Regions from separate parts of the Kitasatospora sp. NPDC053057 genome, predicted to be linked through region 2. Evidence: riboswitches for the same ligand, from Rfam matches in the RefSeq annotation. Region 2 holds a riboswitch; the other holds the start of a gene.
The links. A riboswitch is a leader RNA that binds a small molecule or an ion and turns the genes downstream of it on or off. The one in region 2 is predicted to bind cyclic di-AMP.
Positions count from the first base shown of each region.

Region 1: linked by a shared signal. The riboswitch ahead of ACIG5E_RS01725 (hypothetical protein) and the one ahead of ACIG5E_RS02535 (transglycosylase family protein) in region 2 are both predicted to bind cyclic di-AMP.

Region 1 covers NZ_JBITZP010000001.1:373,471-384,021, forward strand. Annotated here, with positions in the region: gene ACIG5E_RS01700 (Pr6Pr family membrane protein) at 1-518, shown strand, start outside; gene ACIG5E_RS01705 (SDR family NAD(P)-dependent oxidoreductase) at 686-1,450, opposite strand; gene ACIG5E_RS01710 (TetR/AcrR family transcriptional regulator) at 1,588-2,238, shown strand; gene ACIG5E_RS01715 (alpha/beta hydrolase-fold protein) at 2,336-3,532, shown strand; gene ACIG5E_RS01720 (MoaF-related domain-containing protein) at 3,608-3,937, opposite strand; cyclic di-AMP (ydaO/yuaA leader) riboswitch at 4,375-4,538, shown strand; gene ACIG5E_RS01725 (hypothetical protein) at 4,541-5,923, shown strand; gene ACIG5E_RS01730 (hypothetical protein) at 5,965-6,591, opposite strand; gene ACIG5E_RS01735 (IclR family transcriptional regulator) at 6,775-7,572, opposite strand; gene aceB (malate synthase A) at 7,774-9,426, shown strand; gene ACIG5E_RS01745 (gamma-glutamylcyclotransferase) at 9,572-9,973, shown strand; gene ACIG5E_RS01750 (8-oxoguanine deaminase) at 10,269-10,551, opposite strand, start outside.
Region 2 covers NZ_JBITZP010000001.1:561,392-571,942, reverse strand. Annotated here, with positions in the region: gene ACIG5E_RS02565 (MFS transporter) at 1-179, shown strand, start outside; gene ACIG5E_RS02560 (TetR/AcrR family transcriptional regulator) at 409-1,017, shown strand; partial or broken gene ACIG5E_RS02555 (helix-turn-helix domain-containing protein) at 1,097-1,962, opposite strand; gene ACIG5E_RS02550 (ATP-binding protein) at 2,380-2,973, shown strand; gene ACIG5E_RS02545 (DUF397 domain-containing protein) at 3,297-3,560, opposite strand; gene ACIG5E_RS02540 (hypothetical protein) at 4,120-5,070, shown strand; cyclic di-AMP (ydaO/yuaA leader) riboswitch at 5,524-5,694, shown strand; gene ACIG5E_RS02535 (transglycosylase family protein) at 5,702-6,991, shown strand; gene ACIG5E_RS02530 (hypothetical protein) at 7,232-7,432, shown strand; gene ACIG5E_RS02525 (LacI family DNA-binding transcriptional regulator) at 7,526-8,545, opposite strand; gene ACIG5E_RS02520 (glycoside hydrolase family 13 protein) at 8,571-10,286, opposite strand; gene ACIG5E_RS02515 (sugar ABC transporter permease) at 10,360-10,551, opposite strand, start outside.

The sequences.
Region 1 (10,551 bases), 190 kb from region 2:
CCGGGACGGCCGTCCTGGCGTACGGCGGCTGGGCCGGACTGACCGGCCGCCGACCGGTGCCGGACGCGGTGCGCGGGGCCGTGGTGCTCTACCTGGCGATCACCGGGCTGGTCTACGGCACGCTGCTGGCGAAGTACCCGGCGCTGCTGGTGATCCCGTGGGTGGGCGACGTGGTCCACCGCGCGATGCCGCTCGTCCTGCTCGCCGACTGGCTGATCGACCCGCCCGCCGGGCGCGTCCGCCCCGTCGTGGTGCTCGGCTGGCTGGCGTTCCCGCTGGTCTACCTGGTGTACACGCTGACCCGCGGCCACGCCGTCGACTGGTACCCGTACCCGTTCCTCGACCCCGCCCGGCACGGCGGCTACCGCCGGATCGCGGGGGCGTGCTTCCTGCTGATGGTGGCCCTGCTGTTGGTCGGGGCCGCGATCGCCGCGGTGGGCAACGCCCTCGCCGCCCACCGCGACGCCCGGCAGGGAGGGGCACCGCGCGGCCGTCACACCCGGGCCCGGAGCGGCTGACCCACACACCGCATACGCTGACGGAGTGTCACAAATCATCACGTACGGTCCGCCCCGGCGCCGCCCAGTGCCACCCACCGCCGCCAGGGCGAGGCCGGGGCACGCGGATGGGGCGTGTGCCATACGGGGGATGGCACACGCCCCACGCTCAAACCCGGACCGACGGGTCACATGTGGGTGCCGCCGTCGATGCGGAGCTCGGTGCCGGTGACGAAGGCGCCGTCGTCGGAGGCCAGCATGGCGATCACGCCGGCGACCGTCTCCGGGCCCGCGAAGCCCTGGCCGAGGGCGGGGGAGAGCTTGGCGAGCAGGCTGAAGTCGGCGTCGGCGGGCAGGCCCGGGTTGTTGGTCATGCCGCTGTCGATGCTGCCCGGCGCGACGCAGACCGCGCGCAGGCCCTGCTTCGAGTACTCCGAGGCGATCGCGTGGGTGAAGGACTGGATGCCGCCCTTGGTCGCGGCGTACGCGGCCATGTAGGGGTGGGCGAAGGTCGCGGAGGTGGAGCTGAAGTTGACCACCACGCCCCGGCCGGTCGCGAGCAGCGCGGGGAGCGCCTCGCGGGTCATCAGGAAGGTGCCGGTCAGGTTCACCGCGAGGAGCTTGTTCCAGAACTCCAGGGTGGTCTCGTGGGTGTGCGAGGAGCGGAGGATGCCGGCCGCGTTGACCAGGACGTCCAGACCGCCCAGCGCGGCGATCGCCTCGGCCACGCCCGTGACGACGGCGGCCTCGTCCGCGATGTCCAGCACCTGGCTGGTCAGGCGGTCGGCGGTGCCGTCGGCGGTCGCGCGGTCCAGGGTCTTCTTCAGGCCGTCCTCGTTGACGTCGACGGCGACGACGTTCCCGCCCTCGGCGAGGATCCGGTGCACGGTGGCCTGGCCGATGCCAGAGCCGCCGCCGGTGATCAGGACGTTCCGTCCGCTGAAGCGCTCCATGGTGGTACTCCTTCGTTCGTGGTCTCTCGACCTCAAGAGACACGGTACGCCTAGATGGCACGGTGTGCCAAAAAGTCTTGACGCGACACTTCGGCGCGATGTGCCAGGACGGCATGCGGATGCGTACGCTGACCCTTGTGACCGGACGCCCGACCCTGACCCAGCGCCGCCGTGACGCCACCCGGCTGGAGATCGCCCGCACCGCTGCCGCGCTCTTCGCCGAGCGGGGCGCCGAGGCGACCACCGCCGAGGAGATCGCCGCCGCTGCGGGCATCTCGCTGCGCACCTTCTACCGCTACTTCTCGGTCAAGGAGGACGCCGTCGCCCCGCTGCTGGCGGCGGGCGGGCAGCGCTGGGTGGACCTGCTGGCCGGGAGTCCGACGGACCTCCCGCTGCGCGAGGCGCTGGCGCGCTCGGCGGTCGAGTCGCTGACCCCGGCCGACGACGAGGCCGTCGAGGCCATGCACTGGACCCGCAGCCTGCTGCGCGACCCGCGGCTGGACGGCACCTGGCAGCGCGTCCACGCCGGATCGGAGGAGCGGCTGCGCTCCGTGCTGGCGGCCCGCTGCCCGGACGGCGTCGATCCGCTGGAGATCCGGCTCGCCGCCGCCGCGGCCACGGCGGCGATCCGGGTGGCCCTGGAACAGTGGGCCGGCTCCGACGCCCCGGTCGCCGGCCCGGGTTCCCCGCAGGACCTCGGCGCCCGCTGCATGCGCGAGCTCACGGCGGGGCTGCGGCTTCTCACGGCACCCCCAGTCGCCGATCAGCTTCCTCACAGCTCCCGCTAGGGTTGGTCCTCGCGCCCCGGTGGGGGAACCGGGGTGACCTCCTCGGATGTCTCTGAGCGGAGGGGTGCGGAGTTCGAGGCGTGGGAGCAACTGGGACATGGGTCTGACGAGCCACAAAGTGCTGGCGCTGGCCGTACTGATTGCGGTCGTGATGATGGTCGGCACGGTCTGGCTGTGGCCCAGACTCGCCCGGAAGAGCTGGCAGGCGGTGCTCGGCCGAATAGGCACGCTGCTCGCCACCCAGGTCGCCGTGCTCGCCGCACTCGGCCTGGTGGCCAACAACTACTTCGCGTTCTACAGCAGTTGGGACGACCTGCTCGGCACCGGCAGCACCGGCCCGGTGGTGATCCACAACAAGGCGGACGCCTCCGGACGCCTGATGGTGGAGACCATCGGCCAGGCCTCGGTCAAGGGCGGCGGGGCGATGGGCCGCGAGCCCAGCCAGTCCGGCGAGATCCGCAAGGTGCGGATCGACGGCAAGGAGAGCCGGCTGTCGACCGAGGGGTACGTCTACCTGCCGCCGCAGTACTTCCAGCCGGAGTACGCGCGGAAGCAGTTCCCGGCCGTGATCGTCAGCACCGGGTTTCCAGGAATCGCCGAGAACCTGATCACCCGCTTCAACTACCCGGGTGCCGCGCTCAAGCTGCTGCAGGAAGGCCGGATGCAGCCGACCGTCATGGTCCTGATGCGTCCCTCGCCCGCCCTGCCGCAGGACACCGAGTGCGAGGACATCCCGGGCGGCGCCCAGTCCGACACGTACTTCACCAAGGACGTCCCCTCGGCGATCGAGGCGAGCTACCGGGTCTCGACCGACCCGCACGCCTGGGCCTACATGGGCAACTCGACCGGCGGCTACTGCGCCGTCAAGCTGGCCATGCGCCACCCGGACGTCTTCCCGACCGCCGTCGCCCTGTCCGGGTACTACGAGGCCGCCGACGACCCGACCACCGGTGACCTCTTCGGCGGCAGCAAGCAGCGCCGCGACGAGGCCAACCTGATGTGGCGGCTGAAGAACCTGCCGCAGCCGAACATCTCCCTCCTGCTGGCCGGCACCAAGAAGGGCGACGGCAACTACAAGCAGGACACCGAGGCGTTCATCGACGGGGTGCACAGCCCGATGAAGGTCTCGTACAGCATGCTCGAGAACGGCGGCCACAACTTCGAGACCTGGAGCGCGCTGCTGCCCTCCTCGCTGGAGTGGCTGTCCCAGCACCTCAAGGTGCCGAACCAGCCGAACCAGCCGGCCGAGCCGGGCCGGCAGGGCCAGACCGACCAGCCGGGCCAGACCGTCTGACGGACGACTCCGTCGGACGAGAGCGAACCGAACCCCCGGGGCCGCCCCCGGGGGTTCGGTTCGTCGTCACGCGGCTCAGGCCACCCGCTCCAGCGTCCCGGTGTGCAGCTGGCCGACCCGGCCGCCCTCGCCCTCGAAGGTCCAGAAGGCGCGCACGGTCAGCGCGTTGAGGTCCATCACGTGGCTGACGGTGATCCCGCTCTGCTCCGTCCAGCTGACGAAGTAGATCCCCGGCGCGACCTCGGCGACGTGCAGCCGCACGTCCTCCCACTGGCCCGCCGACTCGCCGAGGCCCTCCCAGCGCAGCCGCATGCCGTCGGCCGAGTAGGTGTTTCGGAAGGCCGCGCCGTTGTCGGCCCGGAAGACGTAGGTACGGCCGGCGAAGGCGGGCAGGGACGCGGTCATGGTGGGGCGGGACCTCTTCTCGGGAGCGTGGGACGGACCGTACGGGCGGGCACATCGGACTCGGTGCACTTGTGCACCGCGGAAAATGCCAGGCTTCCAATTTATCCGACCGGGCGGATTCGGGCGGCCCCGCGCCACGGTGCGGTACGCCACCGGATGGGACGCCGGTGGCACCGGCACCCCGGTCGTCCCCGCACCTGTACATGACCCGCTACGGCACGTACACCCCGAGGCCCTGCCTGGAGGTGCCCCGGCCGTGGCGCCGGGATTGATCAACTCGGCTGCCACGCAGCGTCGTTGATCGACACCACTGTGAGCTGCGCGACAACCGGACCGATCGAGTTGTCCGTTCACGCACAGCCTGCCTAGCCTGCAACGGGTCGTCCGCCCTCGCGGACCCCGTCGCCGGGACGCCGAGTCCTGTCCACCCGTCGGCGGGCAGCCGAGCACCACAGCGGACGGGAGCGGGGGAACCAAGGTCAGTGCCCGGCCCGTGCGCACCAGCGTGCGGGTCGCGGCTAGGGGTGAAGCCGCTCCACAGGCGGCCGGGCAACTGCAGCCCGAATCCGACAGCTCACCTCGCAGGCGTCGCAGAGGACTCCCATGCACCCTCCTGCCGGGCGCCGTCGCGCACCCCGCCATGCCCGTCCGTCCCACCGCGGCCGCAACGCCGCCCTCGCCGCCACCGGCGCGCTCGCCATCAGCGGCGCCGGCCTGCTCGGGCTGCCGTCCGTCGCCGGTGCCCAGGCCGCCACCGGCCCGACCGTCACCCAGGACCGCCTCGCCCCCGCCACCATGGTCGCGGGCAAGGCCGCCACCGCCTCGCTGAGCCTGCACTCCTCGTCCTGCTTCGTCGCCAGGACCGTCGGCGTCGGCGTCCGCGACGCGCGCGGCACCAACCTGGACTTCCCGGGCAACGCCGGCAACGTGCAGATCTGCCCCACCGGGCTCGACTTCACCAGCGGCGCGCGCACCCTGCCCGCCGGGACGTACACCCAGTTCGGCTTCTGGCAGGACCTCGGCGGCACCTGGCACAACCTGCCCTCGCAGCAGCTGGTGGTCTCCCGTACCGGCACGTCGACGCCCACCCCGGCCCCGACCGCCACCTCCACGAGCGCGCCGGCCCCGACTGCCGCGCCCACCAGCGTGCCGGCGCCGACCGCCGCGCCCACCACCAAGCCGACCGCGACCACTGCGCCCACCGCCAAGCCGACCCCAACCGCCGCGCCCACTACCGCGCCCACCGCGAGCCCGAGCGCCACCGCGAGCCCGAGCACCCCGGCGCCGGCGTCCCCGATCGCCGGCAAGTCGCTGACCTGGTCCGACGAGTTCAACGGCCCGATCAACTGGGGCCAGCGCTGGGTCGGCGACAAGAGCACCGCGTACAGGTACGGCAACCACAACCCGGACGACAACAAGCTCGACTGGCTGAACAAGAACAACGTCAGCGTCGCCAACGGCGTCGCCACCTTCACCGCCACCCCCGGCGGCCCCACCCTGGAGAACGGCCAGCAGTCCTGGAACACCGGCTTGCTGACCACCGAGGGCTCCGCCGAGGGCTTCCAGGTCAAGACCGGTGACTACGCCGAGACCCGGGTCAAGATGCCCTCCGTCACCGGTGCCTGGCCCGCCCTGTGGACCTGGAAGAACGGCAACGGGGAGATCGACTCCTTCGAGTACCACCCCGACAACCCGAACCTGCTGGAGCTGACCAACCACGTCAACCCCGGCAACCCGGACTACTACACCGACGCCAAGGCCGTCGCCAAGGACCAGTGGATCACCATCGGCACCTACTACGGCGCCAACTCGGTCGACTGGTACGTCAACGGCGTCAAGGTGTACTCGGACGGCAAGGGCGTGGGTGCAGACTTCTCCGCGTACCTGATCCTCAACCTCTCGGTCGGTGCCGGCAAGTACCACCCGGCGCCGCAGGGGAACACCCCGATCACCTTCGCCGCCGACTACGTGCGCGTCTACCGCTGAGCGCGGACGCCGAGCGCACGTAGCCCGCAGACCAGCCGCTCTCAGGAACCGGCAGCCGTCTCGACCACGTTCAGGTCGAACGGCTGCCGGTTGTTGCGTTCGTCCCGGTCGTCCGGGCTGTGCACCTCGACCGACCCGCCGGTCAGCACGCCCGTCGGCACGTCGCGGGAGACCCGCACCGGGACGAGCGCGGTGGCGCTGCGCCCCTGCTTCAGTCCGGCCTCGAAGACGCAACGCACCGTGCGCCCGCCCCGCAGCACCGCGCAGTCGGCGGGGAAGTACGGGCCCTGCGGTGTCACGCCGTCCGGCAGGGTGACGATCACGGTGAACGGCGAGGCCGTGGTGTCCGGGCCGCGGTTCGCGACGAAGGCGTGGACGGTGGTCCTGCCACCGGGCGGGGCGGGGTCCGGGTCCATCCGGGTCACCTCCAGGTCGGAGTGGGACCGTGCGGCGGCCGGGCTCGCCGCCGCGACCCGCGGTTCGGGCCGGGGCGCGGGACGCAGGGCCCAGGACGGCCCGGCGGCCAGCAGTGCGACCGTGCAACCCGCCGCCGTCACCGCCGTCACCGCCGTCGGCGTCTGCCCCGCCGTGGCCCCGGCGGCCCGGTCGGCCGTGCCGCCGGATCCGACCTGAAGCCCCCTGCGCCTGCCCCGCGTACGCTCGGACACCGCTCACCGTTCCCTCGTGCTCCGGCCGCCCGCTCCGTCGCGGGCCGCGTCCGCACCAGGGTGGTGGCACCGGGGGTCCGGACCCGGCGCAACCCGCCCACCGGTCCGTCGAAAGGAGGACAACGCGAGCGGGATGCGGCAGCGGCCCCACCGCGCGACCCGGGCAAGGCGATTGACGAAACGTCAGGGCGCGAGGACCTGCCCGAGTCGGGACGCGATCTGGTGCATCACCGGCACCAGCGAGGACGACCCCGCCTGCTCCTCCAGCGCCCGGATCCGGGCCTCCGGACCGGACACCGACAGGGCTGTGGGCGTTGGAGCGCCCGGTACCGCGAGCGCGATGCAGCGGACGCCGATCTCCTGCTCCTGGTCGTCGACCACGTACCCGCGCTCGCGCGCCTCGGCGAGCTGGTCCATCAGCTCCTGCGGGTCGGTCACGGTGTACTCGGTGTGCGCGGGCAGCGGGTTGGGGCCCAGGATCGCGCGCGCCTCGTCCTCGGGGAGCTGGGCGAGCAGCGCCTTGCCGACGCCGGTGCAGTGCGGCTGCACCCGCCGCCCGACCTCGGTGAACATCCGCATCGAGCGCCGCGACTGCACCTGCCCGACGTACACCACCTCGCCGCCCTCCAGCACGGCCAGGTTGGCGGTCTCGCCGGTGGCCTCCATGAGCTCGGCCAGGTAGGGGCGGGCCCAGCTGCCGAGCAGGCGGCCGGCCGTCTCGCCGAGGCGGATCAGCCGGGGGCCGAGGGTGTAGCGGCGCGCGGTGTCCTGGCGGACATAGCCCTGCTGGACGAGGGTACGAACCAGTCGGTGGATGGTCGGCATCGGGAGGCCGGAACTGCTGGAGAGCTCGCTGAGGGTGGCCACCCCGCCGGAGTCGGCCAGCGCCTCCAGGAGTTGGAAGGCGCGTTCGACGGACTGCACGCCGCCGCTCGCGCGGTCGGCGCCTGTCGTCGATGCTGTGTCGGGGGTCGCAACCACCGGCGTTCCCTTCGCTGTCGGGGAGGAGTAGAGTCCCGGCGACCTCTTCAACAAACCGTTGAAATTCTGTATCGCGGAAACTAGTCTCCACCTTACAGAATCGAACTCGCCGACAGGCGGGTAACGATCGAGGAAGTTCCCGAGGAAGTTCCCACCGGAACTCCCTTCGCCAGGCTCAACCGTCTTAGGAGTGTCCTGCTCATGGCTGCAGATCAGGGGCCCGTCGGCGCCTCCCCCGCCGCTCCGGTCGTCACTGTCGCCGGTCCGCGCGTCCATCGGGCGGAGGAGGTGCTCACTCCGGAGGCGGTCGCCTTCGTCGTCGGCCTCCATCGCGCCTTCGAGGGCCGTCGGCAGGAGCTCCTGGCCAGGCGGAAGACCCGACGCGCCGAGATCGCGCGCACCGGCACGCTGGACTTCCTCCCCGAGACCGCCGGCGTCCGGGCCGGGGACTGGAAGGTCGCCGAGGCGCCGCGCGCGCTCCAGGACCGCCGGGTCGAGATCACCGGCCCCACCGACCGCAAGATGGTCATCAACGCGCTCAACTCCGGGGCCCGGATCTGGCTCGCCGACTTCGAGGACGCCACCTCCCCGACCTGGGAGAACGTGGTCAGCGGCCAGGTCAACCTGATCGACGCCTTCGAGGGCCGGATCGACTTCACCAGCTCGGCCGGCAAGGCCTACACCCTCAAGCCCGCCGCCGAACTCGCCACCGTCGTGGTCCGCCCGCGCGGCTGGCACCTGGACGAGAACCACCTGCTGGTCGACGGCGTCCCGGTGGCGGGCGCGTTCGTCGACTTCGGCCTGTACTTCTTCCACAACGCCGCCCGGCTGCTCGCCAAGGGCGCCGAGGATCCCAACTCCGGCCCCTACTTCTACCTGCCGAAGACCGAGAGCCACCTTGAGGCCCGGCTCTGGAACGACGTCTTCACCCACGCCCAGGCCGAACTCGGCATCCCGCACGGCACCGTCCGGGCCACCGTGCTGATCGAGACCATCACCGCGGCCTTCGAGATGGACGAGATCCTCTACGAGCTGCGCGACCACGCGGCCGGTCTCAACGCCGGGCGCTGGGACTACCTGTTCTCGATCGTCAAGAACTTCCGCGACGCCGGCGAGCACTACATCCTGCCGGACCGCAACAGCGTCACCATGGCCTCGCCCTTCATGGCCGCCTACACCCGGCTGCTGGTGCAGACCTGCCACAAGCGCGGCGCCCACGCGATCGGCGGCATGGCGGCGTTCATCCCCAGCCGCAAGGACCCGGAGGTCAACGCCGCCGCGCTGGAGAAGGTCAAGGCGGACAAGGACCGCGAGGCCGGCAACGGCTTCGACGGCTCCTGGGTCGCCCACCCGGACCTCGTCCCGGTCGCCCGGGCCTCCTTCGACGCGGTGCTCGGCGAGCGGCCCAACCAGAAGGACAACCCCGGCCCGGCCGAGCCGGTCACCGCCGCCGAACTGCTCGACATCGCGGGCGCCGGGGGCACCTGCACCCACGCCGGGCTGCACAACGCCGTCCAGGTCGGCATCCGCTACATCGAGGCGTGGCTGCGCGGGCTCGGGGCGGTCGGCATCTTCAACATGATGGAGGACGCCGCCACCGCCGAGATCTCGCGCTCGCAGATCTGGCAGTGGATCCACAACGGGGTCGTGCTGTCCGACACCGGGGAGAAGGCCACCGCCGAGCTGGTCCGCACCCTGGTCGCCACCGAACTGGCCGAGCTCCGTGCCGAGTCGGGCGCCGAGGCCTACGAGGCCGGCCGCTGGCGCGAGGCCGCCCAGCTCTTCGAACAGGTCGCCCTGGCCGAGGAGTTCGCGGACTTCCTGACCCTCCCCGCGCTTCCCCTGCTGGGCTGAGCACCAATCTATCCACCGGCGCCACCGCTGCCGCCTGCCGGGCCGTAGCAGTTCCGCCGCCCTTTGCTCCGTTCCGTACGGCGACGAATCCACCTGTCCTCTCGTCGCCGTACGGAACGGTCTTTTCTGTGTGAGGAGTTCACTGATGGCGCGCATCTTCTTCAACGGCCAGGCGATGGCCGGCGGACCGTTCCACGGCAAGGTCGCCGACGCCCTGATCGGCCCGGTCCGCACCGCACCCGGTTACCGCTTCTTCTCCATCGACCACAGCGGCGGGACGGACGTCTGCCCGGGGCTGCTGGCCGACCCGGCCGTCGACAGCGCGATCGAGGGCGAGCTGTACGACATCAGCCTGGAGCGCCTGCGGGACGTCATCCTGCCCGGCGAGCCCCGGGAGCTGGAGCTCGGCGTGATCAAGCTGGAGGACGGCTCCCCGTGCCTGTCCATGCTGCTCGCCCGGGGCGAGGTCGAGCGCGGCGTGCACCGCGAGATCACCCACCACGGTGGCTGGCGCGCCTACCTGGCGACGCTGGGGCGCACGGCCTGACGGTCGGGGGACCGGCGAACGGCGAACGGATACCTGAGAACAGACTTCAGCGAACAGATGATGAAAGTTGTCATCCGTTCGCTGAAGTCTGTTCGTTGAACTCTGTCCGTTGACTTCCGTTCGCTGAATTCCGTTCGCCGCCGGAGTCTGACCGCCGAGCCCGTCCGCACGCACGCCGCGGCCCCGAACCCTCGCCGTGGGTTCGGGGCCGCGGTCCGTACACCCTGCCGGGCGTACGGAGTCCGGGTCACGCACCGTCCCTGGGCGCCCCGGAGCTCCTTGGTGTCGGACGGACTCACACCGGCCGGGAGGCGAGCTCCTTGGCGGCGCGGGCGCAGGCCCGGGCGATCCGGTCCTCGTTGACGGTGGTCAGCTCGCCCTTCTCCACCACCGCGTTGCCGTTGACGAACAGCACCGCCAGCGGCGGCAGTGCGCCGAAGGTGAGGGCCGCGACCGGGTCGGCGATCGACGAGTGCATGACGCCGTCGATCTTCCACAGCGCCAGGTCGGCCAGCTTGCCGGCCTCGATCGAGCCGATCTCGTTCTGCCGCCCCAGCACCCGGGCCCCGCCCATGGTG
Region 2 (10,551 bases):
ACGGCTACCGGCCGGCCCTGGTCCTGGTCACGGCGGTCGCGCTGGTCGGACTGGTCGTGGCCGCGGTGGGCGCCCTGCTGGACCGACGCCGGAATTCAACTCTCCCGTCGGTGCCGGATTATGATTATCCGCCTGCCGGGTCGCCCGTGGCCCGGACCGAAGTCCTGACCGAGCACTGACCCACTGGCCCTCGCCCACGGTCGACCCCTGACCGCCGGGCACTGGTGCCGGCTCCACCAAACCCCCGTGTTGGTGGAGCCGGCCGTCTATGTACGGGCCGCCCGGGCGGCGCCCGCAAGGGCACGGTTCCACGGCGCGGCTGCCGGCTCCGCAAGTATATTGGCCCGGAGCCAACGAACGTTCGGAGCAGTCACGATGGCACCTCGCGGGGATTCGGTCAATGAGGAGATGCGGCAACGCTCCCGCCGACGCATCATGCGGGCCACCATCGAGCTCGTTGACCAGCGCGGTTACGCGGGCACCACGCTGAGCGACATCGCCGAGCGGGCCGGACTCGCCCGCGGTCTGCTCTCGTACTACTTCGACGGCAAACGACTGCTGATGCAGTCCGCCACGCACCGGATGATGCACCAGGCGCTCTCCGGCGAACTGGCCGAACTGCCGCCGGGCGCCTCCCCCGAGGCCCGATTGGCCCGCGCGATCGACACCGTCCTCAGCCTGGCCATGGACCACCCCCGGGTGATGCGCTCCCACCTGGCGCTGATCCTCGACCCGGACACCGGCGCCTTCGTCCAGGACCCGGAGCAGCAGCAGGTCGGCGCGATCCTGCAGGGCCTGCTGGAGGACTGGGGCGCGCCGGACCCGGTCGCCGAGCACGCCGTGCTGCGCAGTGCGCTGATGGGCGGCTGCATCGGGGTGCTACTGCCGGGCGCGGAGATCCCGCTGGCGCCGATCCGGGCCGACCTGTTCGGCCGCTACGGCCTGGCCTGGGAGCTGGGCCGCCCGCCGCAGCCGCTGCCCCCGCCGGAACGCGAACGGCCGCCGGCCCACGGTTGACGGCGAGCGGGCGGCCGGGCCGGGCGATCGCACGGACGGCTTGCGACGGAGGATCTCCCGGGCCCCGCCCGGGAGTTGCTCAGCGCTCCTTCAGGATCGAGGCGAGCAGGTCTATCGTGCGCTCGGGCGTGAGGCTGTCCACGCAGAGCCGCTCCATGACCTGGATGTACGCGTCGACGTCGTCCCGCTTGTCCAGGTAGAGCGCGCTGGTGAGCTGCTCCAGGTAGACCACGTCCGCGAGGTCCTGCTCCGGGAAGCGCAGGATCGTGAACGCCCCGGACTCGCCCGCGTGCGCACCGAAGCGGAACGGCATGACCTGGATGACCACGTTGGCCTGCTCGGCGACGTCGATCAGGTACTGAACCTGGCCGCGCATCACCTTGGGCCCGCCGACCGGCCGGCGCAGCGCCGCCTCGTCGATGACCGCCCACAGCCGCGGGCTGGCGCCCTCGGTCAGCAGCTTCTGGCGGCGCAGGCGGAGGCTGACCCGCCGCTCGACCTCCTCCTCACTGATGACCGGCCGACTCTGGCCGAAAACCGCCCGTGCGTACTCCTCGGACTGCAGCAGTCCGGGGATGAACTGCACCTCGTACGTGCGGATCAGCTGGGCGGCCTCTTCGAGGCCGACGTAGGTCTGGAACCAGCCCGGCAGCACGTCGTTGAAGCTGTGCCACCAGCCGGACTTGTTGGCCTCGCGGACCAGGCCGAGCAGGGCCTCCCGCTCCAGGCCGTCGTCGACGCCGTAGAGACTGAGCAGGTCGGCGACGTCGCGCTCCTTGAAGCTGCCCGGCCGAGCTCCATGCGACTGATCTTGGACTCGGACGCGCGGATCGCGTAGCCCGCGTCCTCACGGGTGATCCCGCGCGCCTCGCGCAGGCGGCGCAGCTGCGAGCCGAGGAGGATCCGGCGGACCATCGAGCCGCCGCCCGGCTGAACTGTGGTCATGCGGTCGAAACCTCCACCTAGGGCAAACAGCGCACAGTCTGCCATCAGTTGAGCGCTCACGGTGCCGATACTGACGGATGTTCCTATCAGTTCCGCACTCCGCACACCAGGATGCACGTGCATCCGGCGCTTGCATATGCCAATAGTGCGACTGCACGTGAATCGACTCTTGCATCTGCAGTGAGCGCACACCACCATGGTGCACGTGCACCTGCACATCCCTGGCAATCCCGCGGGCTCCGCGTCGACCCCACGCGCGACTCCGTGCACCGACCCGGCGGCGTCCCCGCGCCACCGGGCGTTCGAGTGCGCGCGCGCCTGGTCGAGGGGGCGGCCGAGCGGCCGAGCGAGTCGGAGGTGACCGGCATGACCCCGGCGGGTCCAGCCGCGTCCGCCCCCTTATGGGAGGAGCTCTTCATGAGCACCGGTACGGCTTTGGCAGTTGACCCCCATGTGGTCACCTGTACGCTCGCTCCTCGTTTCGAAGCCGTGAGAACCGCGCGCGACTTCGCCCGGACCGCTCTTCAGTGCTGGGGCCTGACAGAGCTGTTCGACGATGTCGCGCTGGTGGCCTCGGAACTCGTGACCAACGCGCTCCGGCATGCGATCGGCGCACGGCCCGACCCGTCGGGCGGCGCCCTGGGCGAGTACGACTTTCCCACACAGCCGACCCCGGAGGGACGGCTGCCGATCCGAATAAGCCTGGTGCACCGTGCACCCCAGGTGGTCTGCGCGGTGAGCGATCCGAGCAGCATCGGCCCGGTGGCCCGGGAGGCGGACTTCGTCGCCGAATCCGGCCGCGGACTGCACCTGGTGGAATCGTTCAGCCGCTCGTGGGGCTGGCACCCGCTGGGCAGCGGCAAGGTGGTCTGGGCCGTGTTCGAGGCGGAGCCGACCTGCGGCAGCGGGCTCGACCGCGGCAGGCTCGACGGCGGCGCACTGGACGGCCACCGGCTCGACAAGCTCGACGGACGCGTCGAAATCGGTGGACGGCACCGGCGCTCGGCCTAGCGCCGCGCGGCGCACGGCCGGCCGAGGGACGACCCGGGAGGACCACGCCCCGGGGACGACCCGGGAGAAGCACACCCCGGGCCCTTCAGCCAGGCCTCCGTGCCGGACCGGGCCACGGCCCCGGCACCGGCTCCCCGCACCGGGCGCCCCGGCGCCCGAGGACGCGGGCAGCCCGCGGGAGCACCCGCGACACCCCGGCAGGCCCCGCCGCGCGGTCCACCACGGGACCGGACGGAAGCGGAAAGGGCCACCGCCGGGCAAAGACAAAGGCCGTCGTGGTGTCAGCACCCACGACGGCCCCCCGATGGTGAAGCAGCGGCCGGTCAGACCGCCAGGTGGTCGAACTCCCCGTCCTTGGCCCCCAGAAGAAGGGCGGCGATCTCCGCCCGGGTGTAGATGAGCGCCGGACCGTCCGGGAAGCGCGAGTTGCGCATCGCGACGTCGCCACCCGGCAGGGCCGCGAACTCGACGCAGTTGCCCTGCGAGTTACTGTGCCGGCTCTTCTGCCAGACCACCCCCTTGAGGTCGGCGGCGGCCATCCCGTTGTAGGTGTGGTTCGAGCCGTGCATGTCCTGCGAGTCGTGCATAGAAGTCTCCCGAAGAGCTCCGGAGTTGTCGTCCAGCGCGGCGCCCCCGGCACCCGCCGAACGAACGGACCGGCCCCGTACCGGTCCGGCACAACGCCTCACTTGACGCGATGATAGCCCCAGTGCACGTGCATCAGCACGGGACATTGCAGGTGCACGAGGCCTTTTATCGGTCGCCCCGAACTCTTCACGGACCCTTCTCCTGACGGTACGTAAACGGACATAGCCGATTGAATCGACGGCTCGTCCATAACCGGCCGTGAGCAGCCCCCCGCTAAATGTTGATCTTCGAATGCCGGGAGTCGCACCGCCGTGACCCTCCGTCAGGCCACCGTCCGACTGTGAGACATCTCACTCGCCCCGGATGCAACGCGCCGCCCCTTGGGACACGTCAGGGCATCTACGTGGGTCCACACGGGGGTTGGGCGAAGAATGTCCGGATTGTAGGCAAACCGCCCGGACCGGCGCGGCAGCGACACGACCTTCGCACCACGACCACCCGAAACCCGTACGGCAGCCGACTGCAGGCCTGACGGGCAGATGTCCTACGATCTCCGGCATGAGCACCGCAGCCATCCCGGGCGCGCCACTGCCCGTCCGCACTCCAGGCTCCCGTGCGCGGGGGCGCCACCGCCGCCCCGAGCGCCCCGAGATCCGCACCGGCTCGCCGGCCCTGGTGCTCGCCGTACCCGCGACCGCGGGACCCGAGTCCCGTTCGGTCGTCGAGGAACTGCTGTCGATCGTCCGCAGCGAGCACACCGGCGTCCAGGCCGCGGTCGGCTACCTCCCGAGCGACGGCACCGAGGCCGGGGGCTCCGAGGACCGCACCGTGGCGGAACTGCTGGCGGCGGCCGCCGAGGCCGGACTGCCGACGCCCGTCGTGGTGCCGCTGGTACCCGGACCGCACGGCTTCCTGACCGGGCTTCACGCCCTCGCCGCGGAGTACGGCGCGACCGTGACCGACGCGCTGGGCCCGCACCCGCTGCTCGCCGAGGCCGTCCACGTGCGGCTGTCCGAGGCCGGGCTGGCCCGGGCCGACCGGGCCCGGCTGTTCGCCATCGCGACCGCCGCCGACGGCGTGGTGCTGACCACGGTCGGCGGCGAGGACGCGGCCGCCGCGGCCGGGATCACCGGCGTACTGCTGGCCGCCCGACTGGCCGTCCCGGTCGTCGCCGCCGCGCTCGACGTGCCCGGCTCGGTCGCCGGGGCCGTCAACCACCTCAAGGAGACCGGCTCCCAGCGCCCGGCACTGGCCCCGCTCGTCATCGGCCCGGAGGCGGACTCCGAGCTGCTCGCCACGGCCGCCGAGGAGACCGGCTGCCCGTCGGCGGCGCCGCTGGGCGCATACCCGACCGTCGGCCAGCTGATCGCCTCGACCTACCTGGCCGCGCTGCCGACGCCGTCGGCCGAGGAACTGGCCGAGGCCGAGGCGGAGGCCGCCGCCACCATCGGGGCCGGAGAGGGCTCCCGACGTGCCCACGCGGCCACTGAGGGGCCCGTGGAGGGCTGACGGACCCACGGGCCACCCGTTGCCACACCCGCACCACCGAAGGACCCGGAACGACTGCGTTCCGGGTCCTTTTCGCTTGTTCGGATTGCCCCACAGGAGAGTTAAGCGGGCATTGCTACGCAATGTCCGTTCTGGTGCCATTTGTCGATGAATAGTCGGCGCGCAGGCGGGCGCTCGAATCTCGGGCACTCCCCAGGCCCGGCGGGCGCGCCCCGCCGCACTTCAACGCTCCGTCACATCACTCCTGAGGCGGAGACAGTTTTGGGAATCCATCGAGAAATTGCCGGAAAACGATCATTTCCGATCATGAAATTCGGGCCATTCGACCTTTCCCCGTAAACCGTGATGCGCATCACAGATATTTGCAGTTTGAACTTAAGTCTGCTTAACGTGCTCCCCGTTCGTGACCACACGGACCCAGTTCATCCGCGACGCCGAGTCCTGCCGTCGGATGTCCTGGCAGCGCGAAAACGCACTACGGCAGGAGCGGGGGAACCACAGGTAAGTCGCCCCGGACCGATTCCCGGAACGGTCCAGGGCTAGGGGTGAAGCCGCGCCCACAGCGCGGCCGGGCAACTCCAGCCCGAATCCGACAGCTCACCTCGCAGGCGTGGGAGAGGACCGCGTCTTCATGCTGCCTTCCAACGGCAACCGCCTGTCCAGCCGCACCCGTCGCGTGATCGCCGCCCTCGGCGTCGCGGGCGTCGGCCTCACCGTCCCCTGCCTCACCACCGGCACCGCCGACGCCGCCACCGTCGCCACCTGGGACAAGGTCGCCCAGTGCGAGAGCAGCGGCGACTGGAGCATCAACACTGGCAACGGTTTCTACGGCGGCCTGCAGTTCACCTCCAGCACCTGGGCCGCCTTCGGCGGCACCGCGTACGCCCCGCAGGCCAACCTCGCCACCAAGGACCAGCAGATCGCCGTCGCCGAGAAGGTCCTCGCCTCGCAGGGTCCCGGTGCCTGGCCGGTCTGCTCGATCCAGGCCGGTCTGACCAAGGGTGGCGCCGCGGCCGCCGTCGACACCTCGACGGCCGCCAAGCCCGCGGTCAAGCCCGCCCAGGGCCAGACCCCGGCCGCGAAGCCGGCCGCGCCCGCCCAGGCCCAGGCCCAGGCCTCCAGCGACTCCGCCTCGGCCTCCGCCAAGTCCGCCAACAGCGGCTGGGCGAAGCAGCGCCAGACCCAGGCCCAGACCGGCGACTACACCGTCGTCGAGGGCGACTGGCTGTCCTCGATCGCCGACAAGCACAACGTCCAGGGCGGCTGGCAGCACCTGTACGAGCTCAACCGCAGCACCCTCACCGAGGGCCCGGACACCATCTACCCGGGCCAGCAGCTGACCTTCGGTGACGGCGCCCCGGCCCAGGCCGACACCCCCTCCACCGCCACCAAGTCCGGCTCGGACTTCACCTGGTTCGACCGCTCGCAGAAGTCCGGCCAGGCCTCGAACGGCGGTGCCGTGGACGCCAAGCCGATCGCCCAGACCAAGGCCCCGGCCGCGAAGCCCGCCTCGAAGCCGGCCGCCCAGGCGCAGACCCAGGCCCCGGCTCCGGCCGCCACCGGCAGCATGGCCGCCGCGGTCTCCTTCGCCAAGTCGAAGGTCGGCCAGGCGTACGTCTACGGCGGCACCGGCAACGGCGGTTGGGACTGCTCCGGCCTGACCCAGGCCGCGCTGCGCGCCGCGGGCATCAACGTCCCGCGCGTCGCCGCCGACCAGGCCGCCGCCAGCACCCACGTCTCGCTGGACAGCCTGCAGCCGGGCGACCTGCTCTTCTGGTCGAACAACGGTCAGAACTCCGGCGTCTACCACGTCGCCATCTACATCGGCGGCGGCCAGTACGTCGAGGCCGCCAACCCGAGCTCGGGCGTCCGCCTCCAGACCATCGCCAACTGGGCCCCGGACTTCGCCGGCCGGGTCTGAGCACCGCGAACACAGGACAGCTGACGGATGACAGCTGACGGATAACGGATGACAGATTTCATCATCTGTCAGCTGTCATCCGTCAGCCGTCATTCGTCACCCGACCGCCCCGGGAAGAGTCTGGTCGCTCCCCCGGGGCTTCGGCGTACCCGCACGACCGGACTCGCAGCGCCTGATTCCGCATGGTCAAACTCCGGCGCAGAGGGCATGCTGCTGCCCTGCACCCGAGGAGGAGTCACCATGGCCCAGGTCACCATCACGCTCGACGCGAACCTCGCGATCGACGCGATGCTGCTCTCCGGTACCAAGAACCCCCAGGACGCCGTCGAACTGGTAGTGCGCGACTACCTGGCCCGCGGCCGCCGCACCGAGACCCGGACCGGCGACGCGGCCGACGGCCAGCGGGTCTCCACCGACCGCCCGAACGCCCAGGAAGGCTGACCTGGCAGCGCGCACGCCGACGGGCCCCGGAGAGCAACCGCCCTCCGGGGCCCGTCAGTTGGCACGGCCGCTGAACAGCCGCACCGGACAGCCTCAGCGCGCGCAGGCCCCCGTGGAACCGCGCATCACCAGCTCCGGCTGGAACATGAACTCGCCGCGCTGGGCGGCGTTCCCGCCGACCTCCTCCAGCAGCGCGTCCACCGCCGCCGTCGCCATCGCCTCGACCGGCTGGCGGATCGTGGTCAACGGCGGCTCGGTGAAGGCGATCAGCGGCGAGTCGTCGAAGCCGACCACCGACACGTCCTGCGGCACCGACAGCCCGCGCTGCCGCACCGCCCGGATCGCCCCGAGCGCCATCATGTCGCTCCCGCAGACGATCGCCGTGCAGCCCTTGTCGAGCAGCGCACCGGCCGCCGCGTGCCCGCCCTCCACGCTGAACAGCGTGTGGTGGACGAGGCCTTCCGCCTCCTCCTGCCCGAACCCGAGCACCTCGCGCATGGCCGCCGTGAAGCCCTCGATCTTGCGCAGCACCGGCACGTACCGCCGCTGCCCGACCGCCAGGCCGATCCGCTCGTGCCCGAGTTCGGCCAGGTGCTGGACGGCCATCCACATCGCGGACCGGTCGTCCGGCGAGATGAACGGCGCGTCGATCTTCTCGCTGAAGCCGTTGATCAGCACGAACGGGACCCCGCGCCCGGCCAGCCGGGCGTAGCGGTCGTGGTCGGCCGTGGAGTCGGCGTGCAGCCCGGAGACGAAGACGATGCCCGCCACTCCCCGGTCTACCAGCATCTCGACCAGTTCGTCCTCGGTGGACCCGCCCGGGGTCTGGGTGCACAGCACCGGAGTGAAGCCGTGCCGGCTGAGCACCTGCTCGATCACCTGCGCCAGCGCGGGGAAGATCGGGTTGCTCAACTCCGGCGTGATCAGCCCGATCAGCCCGGCGCTGCGCTGGCGCAGCCGGGTCGGCCGCTCGTAGCCGAGCACGTCGAGCGCCGCCAGGACGGTCTGCCTGGTGGCGGCGGAGACGTTCGCCTTGCCGTTGAGCACGCGGGAGACGGTGGCTTCGCTGACCCCCGCCTGCGCCGCGATGTCTGAGAGTCGCGCCGTAGTCACGGTCCCTGAGCCTATTGCAACCACGTCAGACCGCCCACCAGCCGGTGGTGTCCGGAGCGAGCACCGTCTCGCCGCCGTCCACCACGAGTTCGGTCGAGGCGAGCAGCAGCCGGCCCGGGGCGGCGATCCGCACCGGCTCGCCGGTGGTGTTCACCGTGCAGACGAAGGAGCCGCGCCGGAAGGCGAGGGTGCCCTCGGGGCTGTCCAGCCACTCGACCTCGGTGCCGGCGCCGAGGTCGGGCCGGGCCCGGCGGACGGCAAGGGCGCTGCGGTAGAGCTCCAGGGTGGAGGACGGGTCGCCGGTCTGCGCCTCGACGCTCAACTCGGCCCACTCGGCCGGCTGCGGCAGCCAGGACGGCCCGCCCGCGACCGGTCCGAAGCCGTACGGGGCCTCGCTGCCGGACCACGGGATCGGGACGCGGCAGCCGTCGCGGTAGCCGTCCTGGCCGGCCTGGCGGAAGAAGGACGGGTCCTGGCGGACCTCGTCCGGCAGGTCGGTGACGTCCGGCAGGCCGAGCTCCTCGCCCTGGTAGACGTACGCGGAGCCGGGCAGCGCGAGCATCAGCAGGGTGGCGGCGCGGGCGCGGCGCAGGCCGAGCGGACGGTCGCCGGGGGTGCGGATCTGGGTGCCGAGGCCGGGCTCGTTGGCGAAGCGGGTGGCGTGCCGGGTGACGTCGTGGTTGGACAGCACCCAGGTGGTGGGGGCGTCGACCGGGCGCATCGAGTCGAGCGAGAGGTCGATCACCTCGCGCAGCGCGGCGGCGTCCCAATCGGTGCCCAGGTACTGGAAGTTGAAGGCCTGGTGCAGCTCGTCGGGGCGGACGTAGTTGGCGGTGCGCTGGACGGTCGGGGTCCAGGCCTCGGCGACGCCGATCCGCTGCCCCGGGTACTCGTCGAGGATCCGGCGCCAGCTGCGGTAGATCTCGTGCACGCCGTCCTGGTCGAAGAACGGCATGACGTCGTTGCCGAGCAGCTTGAGCTGGTCGGCGCCGCCGAGGTCGGGCAGGCCGGGGGCCTTGACCAGGCCGTGGGCGACGTCGATGCGGAAGCCGTCCACGCCCATGTCCAGCCAGAACCGCAGGATCGAGCGGAACTCGTCGGCGACGGCCGGGTTCTCCCAGTTGAAGTCGGGCTGCTCCGGCGCGAACAGGTGCAGGTACCAGTCGCCGGGGGTGCCGTCCGGGTTCTCGGTGCGGGTCCAGGCCGGGCCGCCGAAGATGGACTCCCAGTCGTTGGGCGGCAGTTCGCCCTGCTCGCCCTTGCCGGGGCGGAAGTGGTAGCGCTCGCGCAGCGGGGAGCCGGGGCCCTCGCGCAGGGCGCGCTGGAACCACTCGTGCTGGTCCGAGGAGTGGTTGGGGACGAGGTCGACGATGATCCGCAGCCCCAGCTGGTGGGCGTCGCGGATCAGCGCGTCGGCGTCCAGCAGGGTGCCGAACATCGGGTCCACGGCGCGGTAGTCGGCGACGTCGTAGCCGGCGTCGGCCTGCGGCGAGGCGTAGAAGGGAGAGAGCCAGACGGCGTCCACGCCGAGGTCGCGCAGGTACGGCAGGCGGCTGCGGATGCCGGGCAGGTCGCCCATGCCGTCCCCGTTGGAGTCGGCGAAGCTGCGCGGGTACACCTGGTAGATGACCGCGTCCCGCCACCAGCCTCTGGACGCGCTGCCAGTCACAGGATCCAGGGCGGCCGCCTCGTGAGCGGTGTCGGCGGCAGGCCGGGAGGTGTCGGCCAGGTTCTGGGTCATGGACGGTATCCCTTGGGGACTAGAGGAGCGGGGAGCGCTGGGTCGTCGGGCAGCGCTGGAACGGCGGTGGGCCTCAGGACTTGGAGGCACCGGCGGTCAGGCCGGTGACCAGGTGGCGCTGCACCAGGTAGAAGAAGGCCGCGGACGGGATCGCGATCAGCACCGCCGTGGCGGCCATCAGGTTCCACTGGGCGTCGTGCTCGCTGACGAAGCTCTGCAGGCCGACGGCCAGCGTGTACTTGTCGGAGCTGAGCATGAAGGTGGA